DNA from 2 places in the Isoptericola sp. Y541 genome. Region 1 is predicted to be linked to the other one. Evidence: riboswitches for the same ligand, from Rfam matches in the RefSeq annotation. Region 1 holds a riboswitch; the other holds the start of a gene.
What was found. A riboswitch is a leader RNA that binds a small molecule or an ion and turns the genes downstream of it on or off. The one in region 1 is predicted to bind ZMP and ZTP.

Region 1 (5,975 bases):
TCACGTCGCGGCGAGGCGCGCCTTCTCCTTCTGGACGTCGAACGTGGCGGCCGGCCAGCGCGGGTCGATGTCCTCCAACGCCTCCAGGAGCAGCGCCTGCACCGCCAGCCGGGCGTACCACTTCGCGTTCGCGGGCACCACGAACCACGGGGCGTTGTCGGTCGAGGTGCGCTCGAAGACCTGCTGGAAGGCATCCATGTACCGCGGCCACAGCAACCGCTCGTCGACGTCGCCGGGGTTGTACTTCCAGTGCTTGTCCGGTCGTTCGAGCCGCTCGGCCAGGCGCTCCTTCTGCTCCTCGTACGAGATGTGCAGCATGACCTTGACGACGCGGGTGCCCGCGTCGGTCAGCCGCTTCTCGAACTCGTCGATCGCGCCGTACCGGCGCTCGATCTCCGCGGGCGGGGCAAGCTCGCGCACCCTGCCGATGAGGACGTCCTCGTAGTGCGAGCGGTCGAAGACGCCGATGTAGCCGGCCTCCGGGACCTCCTTCTCGACCCGCCACAGGAAGTCGTGGCCCAGCTCCTCCGGCGTGGGCTTCTTGAACGCCTTCAGGTGGATGCCCTGCGGGTCGGTGGCGCCGATGACGTGGCGCACGATGCCGCCCTTGCCGGCGGAGTCCATGGCCTGCAGCACGAGCAGCACGGCCGGCGCGGACGGGTCCTCGCGGCTCTGGGCGTAGAGGCGCTCCTGGAGCTCGTCCAGCTCCTCGGCGCCCGCTCGGAGGTCGGCCGCGCCGTCCTTCTTCTTCCCCTCGTACCCGGGCTTCGCGTCGGGGTCGACGTCCGCGAGCCGGAACCCCTCGCCCACCCGGAGCAGCTCGCTCGGCTCGCCCGCCCATCCCTGCTGGCTCTTCGCGGTCATGCGCTCATGATGGCGGACGTGACCGGGCCCGTCGCCCCGAAGGGACGACGGGCCCGGGACGCGACCTCTCGGGCCGCGGCGCTCAGGCGACCGAGCGCTCGGCAGCCTCGACGGCGCTGCGGAACAGCATCGCGATGGTGGTCGGCCCGACGCCACCGATCCGCGGCGTGATCGCGCCGGCGACCTCCTCGCAGGACTCGTCCACGTCCGGCAGCAGCTTGCGGCCCTCGTACCGGACACCGCCGCCGATCACCGTGACGCCCGGCGTCAGGTGCTCCGGCCGCAGGATGCCCGGGACACCAGCGGCGGCGATGACGATGTCGGCACGCTTGGTGTACTCCGGCCAGTCCGGCACCCCGGTGTGGACCACGGTGACGGCCGCGTTGGCCGTGGGACGTTTCTGCGAGAGCAGCAGCGCCAGCGGCCGCCCGAGGGTCGTGCCACGGCCGAGGATGCACACCTCGCGACCGGCGACCGGGATCTCGTAGTGCGCCAGCAGCGTCTCGATCCCCGCCGGCGTCGCCGGCACCGGGCCCGGCATGCCGAGCGCGAGACGCCCCATGTTCACCGGATGCAGCGCGTCGGCGTCCTTGTCCGGGTCGAGGGCCAGCAGCGCCGCGTCGAAGTCGATCTGCGGAGGGGTGGGGTGCTGGATGAGGACGGAGTCGACGTCCTTGGCGTCGTTCATCTCCCGCACGGCCGCCAGGACGTCCGCCTGCGTGGCGTCCTGCGGCAGGTGGATGTGCGGCGAGGTGAACCCGAGCTCGGTCGCCTTGTCCATCTTCATCCGGACGTAGCCGGCGCTCGCCGAGTCGTCGCCGACGAGGATCGTGCCGAGCCCCGGCCGGTGACCGGCGGCGACGAGCGACTCGATCCGCGGAGCGAGGTCTGCGAACACCGCCTCCGCGACCGGCTTGCCCGGCAGCATCCGGGCGGTCACTGCTGCAGGCCGGGGTAGAGCGGGAAGTCGGCGGTGAGCTTCGCGACGCGGGCCGAGAGGGTGTCGACGTCGGCCGAGGCGCCGTCGCGCAGGGCCACCGCGATGATCTCCGCGACCTCGGTGAACTCGGCGTCGCCGAACCCGCGGGTGGCGAGCGCCGGCGTGCCGATCCGCAGGCCGGAGGTGACGCGCGGCGGGCGCGGGTCGAACGGCACGGCGTTGCGGTTCACGGTGATGCCGGCATCGTGCAGGAGGTCCTCCGCCTGCTGGCCGTCGAGCGCGGAGTTCCTCAGGTCCACGAGCACCAGGTGCACGTCGGTGCCGCCGGTGAGCACGGACACGCCCTGCTCGGCGACGTCGGCCTGGGTCAGCCGCTCGGCGATGATCTGAGCGCCGCGCAGCGTGCGCTCCTGACGGTCCTTGAACTCGTCGGTGCCCGCGACCTTGAACGCGACGGCCTTGGCCGCGATCACGTGCATGAGCGGGCCGCCCTGCTGGCCCGGGAACACGGCGGAGTTGATCTTCTTGGCGTACTCCTCCTTGCTCAGGATGAAGCCGGAGCGCGGGCCGCCGATGGTCTTGTGCACGGTGGAGCTCACGACGTCGGCGTGCGGCACGGGGCTCGGGTGCAGGCCCGCGGCCACGAGGCCGGCGAAGTGCGCCATGTCCACCCAGAGCTTGGCGCCGACCTCGTCCGCGACCTCGCGGAACGCGGCGAAGTCGAGGTGGCGGGGGTAGGCGGACCAGCCGGCGATGATGACGTCGGGGCGGTGCTCGAGAGCGCGCTTGCGCACCTCGTCCATCTCGATGCGGTACGACTGCGGGTCCACTCCGTAGGCGCCGACGTCGTAGAGCTTGCCGGAGAAGTTGATCTTCATGCCGTGCGTGAGGTGGCCGCCGTGCGCCAGCTCGAGGCCGAGGATCTTGTCGCCCGCGTTGATGAGGGCGTGCAGCACTGACGCGTTGGCCTGGGCGCCGGAGTGCGGCTGGACGTTCGCGGCCTCGGCCCCGAACAGGTCCTTGACCCGGGCGATCGCGAGGTTCTCCGCGATGTCGACCTGCTCACAGCCGCCGTAGTAGCGGCGGCCCGGGTAGCCCTCGGCGTACTTGTTGGTGAGCACGCTGCCCTGCGCCTGCAGGACGGCGCGGGGCACGAAGTTCTCGCTCGCGATCATCTCGAGGGTGTCGCGCTGGCGGGCCAGCTCCCCGTCGAGGACGGCCGCGATCTCGGGGTCGAGCTCGGCCAGGGGCGCGTTGAACGTGGGGTCGGGAGTGCTCATGCGGCGTTCTCCTGCTGTGTCGGACGGCGTTCGGACAGGCTCGGCCGACCGTCAGGAGGCCGGGCCATCATGTCAATCGAGCGACCGGGCCCAGGCGAACGACCCGTCGTCTGCACAGCGCGTCGCTCCCCGATGGTGATCCACCTGTACGCCAGTCGCGACGCCGTCGATGCTAGCAGCAGAGGGCGGGTCAGGAGCCGGCGCAGGCGAGCCGGGCGTCCCCCCACGCCGCGTGGTCGTTGTTCTTGCCGTCGCCGCCGTCGCCGACCTGCAGGGAGAGGGACTCGACGCCGGTCACGTCCACCTCGAGGGGCTCCGGCGCCGTCTCGACGGTCACCGGGTCGGCGTCCGAGCCCACCGTGGCCAGCGGCACCCCGTCGCCGACGACCGTGAACGTCGCGCTGCCCTCCTCCGGGTCATCCCCTCCGGGCTCGATGCCGGGCGTCGCGGTGAACGTGGCGCATGCCCCGCCGAGGCGCACCTGGACGTCGGCGGGGGCGTGCGCGACGATCCCGTGCGCGAACTGCTGGCCCCCGACGTCGATGGGCCCGCCGCCCAGGTCGACGTCCCGGGTGACGTCGCCGAAGCCCGTCGTCGCCTCGACGAACGGTAGGCCCGAGACCCAGGCGTCGCCCTGCGGCACCGGCGGCAGGACGTCGAGCCGCGCGGCGTCGCCCGAGCGGATCGTCCGGCCGTCCCGCGTCTCATAGGTGCCGACGACCGGCAGGTCGACGGCGCCGACCGGCCCGTCGCGGCCCGTCGCGGCCCACCGCACGGCCCAAATCCCTGTGACCGTCTGCCCGCCCGCGAGCCGGCCCCGCGTCACTGCCTGGGTCGAGCCGCCGGTGATCCACGACCACGCCGCCATGCCCGGGGTCGGCCACGTCCGTCACCACGCCCAGCGAGCCCACGGTCAGGACCTGCCGGCCGTCCCGGCGCACGGCGAGGTCGAGCGCGCCGTCGACGAGCCGCACCTCGGCGTCGACGGAGCCCGACGGCGAGGCGACGCGCCACCGGGAGGCGTCGGCGTCCCCCTCGGCCGCCGCGCCGGGGCCGGCCGCGGCGACGCCGAGGGCGACGGCGACCGCCGTCACCGGTGCCACCAGGGATCGCAGGCCTCGGGGCCTCGTACGTCGTGCCGGGCGGTGGGTCATCGCCACTCCTCGTCGTCGAGTCGTGCGGCTCGTCGTCGAGCCGTCGCGGCGAGTCCAGGGAGGCGCGTGCCGAGCCACCACAGCTGGACGCAATCCACAAGACCTCTTGTACAACACTTCTTGTGGGTTTACGGTGGCGGGATGACGCAGCTTCCTCCCGAGCCCGACGGCGCGCCCGAGACCGCCACCGCCCCCGCGGCGCAGCCCCCGGTGCGCACGGTCACCGAGGCCAAGGCACTCGCCGCCCTGGCCAACCCGTACCGCGCGCGCATCATGGACGCCCTCAAGGTCGACGGGCCGTCGACCGCCTCCGGCCTCGCACGCCGCACCGGCCAGGCCGTCGGCAGCGCCAGCCACCACCTCAAGGTGCTGCACGACGCCGGCCTCGTGACCGAGGCGCCCGAGCTCGCCCGCGACCGTCGGGAGCGGTGGTGGCGGCTCGTCGCGCCGCGGCTGCGCTGGTCGCGCCAGGAGTTCGCCGACGACACCGCCGCCGTCACGGCCGCCCAGGCCGCAGAGGCGCTCAACCTTCAGCGCCAGGTCGACCGCGTGCGCCAGTGGGTCGCGAACGCCGAGTCCGCCCCCGCGTGGGACGCCGCCGCGTTCGCCACGGAGACCTGGCTGCACCTGTCGCCCGCCGAGCTCGCCGAGCTCGGCTCGGAGATCACGGCCGTGCTCGTGCGGTGGGCGGAACGCCCGCGCCCCGACGACGACGTCGAGCGCGAGCCGGTGCTCGTCTTCGGCCGCGGCTTCCCCGCGCAGCCATGACCGCCACCACCAGCCGCGACCCCCGCGCCGACGAGTCCGGCGACGCCCCGCTCGGGCGCAACGCCGGCTTCCTCCGGCTGTGGATCGGCGAGGGCGTCAGCGTGCTGGGCAACGCCACGACGTCTGTGCTGCTGCCGCTCGTCGCCGTCCTCGAGCTCGACGCCGGGGCCACCACGGTCGGTCTGCTCACCGCGGCGGCATGGCTGCCGTGGCTCGTGATCGGGCTGCCCGCGGGCGCATGGATCGACCGGCTCCCGGCGCGGGCTGTCATGATCGTCGCGGACCTCGTCGCCGCGGTGGCCATCGGCAGCGTGCCCGTGGCGGCGGCGCTCGACGTGCTGACCGTGCCGCAGCTGATCGCGGTCGCCCTGGCCTCCGGGGTGAGCACCGTGTTCTTCCGCACCGCGTACGTGGTCTTCCTCCCCCAGGTCGTGCCCAGCCACCAGCTCGAGGCCGCCAACGCGCGCCTGCTGGGCACCGAGTCGGCCACGCAGGTCGCGGGCCCCGGTGTCGGCGGCGCGATGGCGCAGGCGCTCGGCGCCGCGATCGGCCTGGCCCTCGACGCCGTGAGCTTCGTCGTCTCGGCGGTCTGCCTCTGGCGCATCCGCCCCGGGCGCCGGCCGGAGCGCCCGCCGACCGCACCGCTGCGGCAGCGGATCCGCGAGGGCGTCGCGTTCGTCGCGTCCGACCGGTACCTGCGCTGGATGGTCGTCGTCGGCGGCATCTCCAACTTCGGGCTCACCGGGTACGGCGCACTGCTCGTCCTGTTCCTCGTGGACACCGTCGGCCTCGAGCCGTCCGCGCTCGGCCTGGTGCTGGCGGTCAGCAGCTGCGGCGGCCTGCTCGGCGCCACCGTGGCCACCCGGCTCAGCCGGCGTCTCGGCAGCGCCCGCGCCACCGTGCTGCTCATGGTCGCGGCCGGCCCGCCGGCACTCCTCGTGGGCCTCGGGGGCGGAGGCGCCCGGGTCG
Region 2 (5,975 bases), on a different contig from region 1:
GCAGGTCCAGGCCGGCCGCGTACAGGAGGGCGTCGAACGATGCGTCGTCCGGCCAGTCGACGAGGGGCTCCAGCGTGGCGGTGCCGAGCGTGGCGGACATCGAGGTGTACACGGTGTCCCTGGCGAACGTGCCCACGTGGGCGACCTGCTCGGCCGTGACGTCGTCGTCGAGGGTGACGTGCAGGTGCGGGAACCACGGGACGTCCCCGCGGGCAGACGCCTGGGCGACGCCCGGCAGGGCCTCGACCTCGCCCAGGTGGCGCTGCAGGGTCTGTTCGGGGGAGGTGTACCAGCGGTACCCGACAACGGCGGCAACGACCACGACCGCGACCCCGGCGACGACGGCGATGGCCACGGTGGCCGGGCGGAATCCTGCGTTCTCCCTGGTCATCGTGGCCATGCTAGCCGTCGGGTCAGACCGCGGACCAGCCGCCGTCCGAGGCGAGGATCGCGCCGTTGAGGTTCACCGCGTCCCGCGAGAGCAGGAACGTGATCGAGGCGGCCAGGTGCTCGGCCAGGGCGACGCCGGGGAGGTTGCCCATGTACCGGCCCAGGCGCGGTGCGCCGAACTCGGCCTGGCCGGGCTGGATGCCGGTGGCGACGCCGCCCGGCGCGACCGCGTTCACGGTGACCCCCGTGCCCGAGTACATCACCGCGGACGACTTGGTCAGCCCGATGACCGCGTGCTTGGACGCCGTGTAGGCGGCGCCGGCCGCCGAGCCGCGCAGGCCTGCTTCCGAGGCGATGTTGACGATGCGCCCGTCCTTCGCCTCGAGCATCCCGGGGACGACGGCGCGCATGAGGCGCATGGTCCCGTCGACGTTGACGCGCATCACGCGCTCCCACGTGGCGTCGGTCATCTCGTGCACCGCGCTCATGTCGTCCATGATCCCGGCGACGTTCGCCAGGGCGTCGACGCGGTCGCCCGCGGTGCGCAGGATCTCGGCGACCGACTCCGCCGACGTGATGTCGCCCGCGACGGCGACGACCTCGGCGTCCGGCAGGGAGGCGGCGAGCTCGTCGAGCTTCTCCTTCGCCAGGTCGACTGCGACGACGCGCCCGCCCTCACGGGCGACGCGGGAGGCGACGGCGCGGCCGATGCCCGACGCCGCGCCCGTGACGATGACGGTCTGGCCGGCGAAGCGGCCCGGCGTGATCTGCTCGGTCCACGGCGCGGGGCCGGCTGCGGAGGGGGTGTCGTCGTCGGAGCCCTCGGGGACCTCGGCGCGATACGCGGCGACGAGGCCGTCCACCAGCTCGGCGGGTACCTTGCCGTTCGACAGCGTTACGAGCTGCTCGAGCGGGAGTGCCCGGGCCGGCGCCAGCGACTCGGCGGACGCCCCGGCCTGCTCGAGGAGGGTGGCGAGGATGCGGCCGCCGACGGGGTGGTCGAGCCATTCGCCGACGGTCGAGGATGCGGACAGGGCCATAGTGCTCTCCTTGCTGGGTGGTCCCTCGCGGGCTAAACCGGACAACACTGTCCGGTTGTTAGCATATTCCGATGTCCCCCTCCCGCCGCAACCCGGGACCGTCGGCCGGCCCGCGCAACCGCGCGGCCCTGCTCGCGGCGGCCCACGAGGTCTTCGCCGAGGCCGGGACCACGGCGCCACTCAGCGCGATCGCCCGGCGCGCCGGCGTGGGCCAGGGCAGCCTCTACCGGCACTTCCCGGACCGGGTCACGCTCGTGGCCGCGGTCGTGGAGGCGAACGTCGCGGAGCTCGAGGACGCGGCGGCCGAACCGGGGACCGAGCTGCCCGCGCTGCTCGGCCTCGTCACCCGGCACGCGGTCGAGTCCGTGGGGGTCGTGGACCTGCTCGTCGAGGAGCGCCCCGGGCGCATGCTGGAGCTGCGCGGGCGCGTCGAGGCGGTCCTCGCAGCGCACCTCGGCGCGGCGCGCGTGGCGGGCCAGGTTCCGGCGACCACGACCGCTGCAGACCTCATGCTCGGGGTCGAGCTCGTCGCGGGGGTCATCACCCGCCGCCCCGCCGCCGAGCGTCCGGCCGTCGCCGCACGCGCGTGGCGGCTCCTCGGCTTCGAGGCCTGACCAGGACGACTCAGTACCTCTCGACGAGGTGCTCGCGACCGGCCGGCGGTTCGTAGGACTCCGGCCAGAAGTCGATGATCGAGGAGACCCGGCCGTCGTCGTCGAACCCGAAGAAGGACACCCCCGTCTCGACGTGCTCGCCGATCCGGACCTCGACCCAGGAGACGGCGCCGTCGTCGTCGGCCACGACCCGCTGGACCGTCACGTGCCAGTCGCCCGGATACTCGCTGTTGAACCGCACCCAGTTCTCGCGGCCGTGCACGCGCTCGCGGGTCTGCGGCATGTCGCAGACGAAGTCCGTGGCGAAGAAGTCCGTGTACGCGCTCCAGTCGCGGTCCTCGGCGGCACGCCAGAGTCGGGTCAAGGTGTCGTGTCGGGGATGCATGTCCGACACCCTATGGCCCGGTGCCGACAGCCGTCGTCGCAGGCCGTCACGGTCGCAGGCAACGTGTCCCACGACCGGGCGGACGATAGAGTGCTCTCGGCTGTGACTGGCGAGGGTGGGGCACCACCGGGGAGCAGCCACCCCAGATCGACCCGCGATGTGCGCCGCCCGCCTGGGTGCCAGGGTCTTCGAGAGACCGACTCTTCGAGGAGACCTCATGTCAGGCGCACCCACCGCCCCCGACGTCCAGCTCGCCGACGACGCGCAGCGCCCCGTCCGCCGTGCCCTGCTGAGCGTCTATGACAAGACCGGCCTGACAGAGCTCGCCACCGCCCTGCACGCGGCGGGCGTCGAGCTCGTGTCCACCGGGTCCACGGCCGCCCGCATCGCCGACGCCGGCGTCCCCGTCACCCGCGTGGAGGAGCTCACCGGCTTCCCTGAGTGCCTCGAGGGCCGCGTGAAGACGCTGCACCCGCGCGTGCACGCCGGCATCCTGGCCGACACCCGCAAGGCCGACCACCTCGCCCAGCTTGCCGACCTCGGCATCGACACGTTCGAGCTGGTCGTCGTGAACCTGTACCCGTTCGCCGCCACGGTGTCGTCCGGCGCCGGGCCGGACGAGGTCGTCGAGCAGATCGACATCGGCGGGCCTTCCATGGTCCGCGCCGCGGCGAAGAACCACCCGAGCGTCGCGATCGTCGTCGACCCGGCGCGGTACGACGACGTCGTCGCCGCGGTGACCGGCGGGGGATTCACCTTCGCCCAGCGCAAGCGCCTGGCGGCGGCGGCGTTCGCGCACACCGCCCAGTACGACGTCGGCGTCGCGTCCTGGTTCGCGAGCGCGTACGCGCCTGACGAGGTCGCACTCGAGTCCCACATGCCCGACGTCGCCGGCGCCGCGTTCGAGCGCACCGCCGTGCTGCGCTACGGCGAGAACCCGCACCAGCGGGCCGCCCTGTACACGCGGACCGACGGCGGCACCGGGCTCGCCCAGGCCGCCCAGCTGCACGGCAAGGCGATGAGCTACAACAACTACGTCGACGCCGACGCCGCCTGGCGGGCCGCGCACGACCACGCGGAGCCGGCCGTCGCCGTCGTCAAGCACGCCAACCCGTGCGGCATCGCCGTCGGTGCGGACATCGCGCAGGCCCACGCCCGCGCGCACGCCACCGACCCGGTGTCGGCCTACGGCGGCGTCGTCGCCGCGAACCGCGTGATCACCCGAGCCGCGGCCGAGCAGATCGCCCCTGTGTTCACCGAGGTGGTCGTGGCCCCCGGCTTCGAGCCGGAGGCGCTGGAGCTCCTGCAGGCCAAGAAGAACGTGCGCCTGCTCGTGGTCGACACCCCGCCGCGCGCCGTCGCCGAGAACCGGCCAATCTCCGGCGGCATGCTCGTGCAGGAGGTCGACAGCTTCCAGGCCGAGGGCGACGACCCCGCGGCGTGGACGCTCGCCGCGGGCGACGCGGCGGACGAGGCCACGCTCGCCGACCTGGCGTTCGCGTGGAAGTCCGTCCGGGCGGCCAAGTCGAACGCCATCCTGCTCGCCGCAGGCGGCGCGGCCGTGGGCATCGGCATGGGCCAGGTGAACCGCGTCGACTCGTGCCGGCTCTCCGTGGAGCGGGCCAACACGCTCGCCGACGGAGAGTCCGGCCCGGTCGAGCGGGCGCGTGGTGCCGTCGCGGCCTCCGACGCCTTCTTCCCCTTCGCCGACGGGCTGCAGGTGCTGCTCGACGCCGGGGTCCGCGCCGTCGTGCAGCCCGGCGGGTCCATCCGCGACGCCGAGGTGATCGAGGCGGCCCAGGCCGCCGGCGTCACGATGTACCTCACCGGCACCCGCCACTTCGCCCACTGACCACCGCGCCGCTGGTTGAGCCGGTCGAAACCACGCCCGGTGGTTGAGCTTGTCGAAACCCGGGTTTCGACAGGCTCAACCGGCGATCGGTTTCGACAGGCTCAACCGGCGATCGGTTTCGACAGGCTCAACCGGCGATCGGTTTCGACAGGCTCAACCGGCGATCGGCGGTTTCGACAGGCTCAACCGGCGACGGCGGTCTTCAGCCGGACCGTCGGGTCGGTGGCCCTGGCGAGGTCGAGGCGCAGCGGCTCGCCGCGGTTCATGAGCCGCCGCACGCCGCCGACGTCGCGCGGGGAGTCGACCAGGAGGACGGCGCGGACCGTCGCGGCGCCGTTGTGCGTCGTGGCGACGGGATCGAGGTACAGGGCCGCCCACGGGCCCTCGCCCGGCGTCCCGCGCAACAGCACGGGGGAGTCGGGGGCGGGCAGTCCCAGCAGGGCGAGGTCGTGGCCGAGCTGCTGCGAGAAGACGTACGGCGCGTGCGTGGCGCCGCCCCCGACGCCGGGCCCCACCTGGAGCATGGCACGCACGGTGGCGTCCGGGTCGTGCAGGGCGGCCGACCAGTGCCCGCCCGGCACCGTGCCGAACACGGGGTGTGCCCGGGACGCGACGTCGCCTACCGCCCAGACGCCCGGCTGGCCGGGGACCCGTCCGTCGGCGTCCACCACCAGCGCGCCGCGGCCGTCCGTCGGCAGCGCGCCCGCCAGCCAGTCGGTCGCCGGGCGGGCGCCGACGGCGGTCAGCACGAGGTCGGCGGGGAGGTGCTCGCCGTCGGCCAGCCGGACGCCGTCGTCCTCCACCGAGGCCACGGCCGCCCCGGTGCGCAGGCGCACGCCCGCCGCGTCGTACCAGCCGGCCAGGTGCGCGCCGACGTCGGCGCCGAGCTGGCGCGACAGGGGGGCGCCGGCCGCCTCAAGCACGGTCACGTCGGCCCCGGCCCCCGCCGCGACCCCGGCGACCTCCGCACCGATCCAGCCCGCGCCGACGATCACCAGGCGCAGCCTGTCGCCCCGGGTCGTGCGCAGCGCCGACCGCAGCCGTTCGGCGTCGGCGGCCGTGTGCAGCAGGGCCGACGCGGCGAACCCGGGCGGCACCACAGGGACCGAGCCCACGGCGACGACCGCCGCGTCCGCGTCGACCCGGCCGCCCGCCGTGGTGACGGCCACGCCGTCGGCGCGCACGTCCAGCTGCTGCGCGGGCTCCGCGAGGCGCACGTCGTCGGCAAGGGTCTCGACGTCGACCCCGAGGTCGTCGCGCAGCCACACCGGGGCCGGGCGCGTGAGGAGCTCCTTCGAGAGCGGCGGCCGGTCGTACGGCGGCACGCCCTCCCCGCCGAGCAGCGTGATCCGCCCCTCGAAGCCGTGGGCGCGCAGGGCGGCGACGGTCTGCGCTCCGGCGAGGCCGGCACCGACGACGACGACGGACCGCGGGATCGGCGGGGGTGCTGCGGGCCCGGCGAGGTCGCGGCTGGCGTCGGGCGTCGGGTCGGGCGGGTCGGGCATCGCGTCGGGCGTCGGGTCGGGCACGGTCATCACGCTAACCCGGCGAGGGTAGGCTCGGCTGCCGTGGAACCCCGTGCGCTGCCCGACCCCGCCGGTGGGCGCAAGCCCGCGCCCACGTGGCACTCCGTCGAGGCTGCGCCGGCGGACCAGCCGCCGCGCACCGTGCCCGGGCCCGAGCGGGCCATCGTC

Region 2: another riboswitch for ZMP and ZTP. It lies ahead of purH (bifunctional phosphoribosylaminoimidazolecarboxamide formyltransferase/IMP cyclohydrolase); the one in region 1 lies ahead of glyA (serine hydroxymethyltransferase).

What each region holds. Positions count from the first base shown of each region.
Region 1 is NZ_JCAIUJ010000001.1:264,412-270,386, forward strand. Features, by position in the region: gene AC1C2V_RS01305 (polyphosphate kinase 2 family protein) at 1-864, opposite strand; gene AC1C2V_RS01310 (bifunctional 5,10-methylenetetrahydrofolate dehydrogenase/5,10-methenyltetrahydrofolate cyclohydrolase) at 947-1,804, opposite strand; gene glyA (serine hydroxymethyltransferase) at 1,801-3,084, opposite strand; ZMP/ZTP riboswitch at 3,166-3,253, opposite strand; gene AC1C2V_RS01320 (NPCBM/NEW2 domain-containing protein) at 3,275-3,859, opposite strand; gene AC1C2V_RS01325 (hypothetical protein) at 3,789-4,187, opposite strand; gene AC1C2V_RS01330 (ArsR/SmtB family transcription factor) at 4,380-5,006, shown strand; gene AC1C2V_RS01335 (MFS transporter) at 5,003-5,975, shown strand, end outside.
Region 2 is NZ_JCAIUJ010000002.1:80,094-86,068, reverse strand. Features, by position in the region: gene AC1C2V_RS05120 (hypothetical protein) at 1-391, opposite strand, end outside; gene AC1C2V_RS05115 (SDR family NAD(P)-dependent oxidoreductase) at 414-1,430, opposite strand; gene AC1C2V_RS05110 (TetR family transcriptional regulator) at 1,502-2,044, shown strand; gene AC1C2V_RS05105 (nuclear transport factor 2 family protein) at 2,055-2,429, opposite strand; ZMP/ZTP riboswitch at 2,522-2,614, shown strand; gene purH (bifunctional phosphoribosylaminoimidazolecarboxamide formyltransferase/IMP cyclohydrolase) at 2,647-4,281, shown strand; gene AC1C2V_RS05095 (NAD(P)/FAD-dependent oxidoreductase) at 4,464-5,810, opposite strand; gene AC1C2V_RS05090 (DUF3017 domain-containing protein) at 5,850-5,975, shown strand, end outside.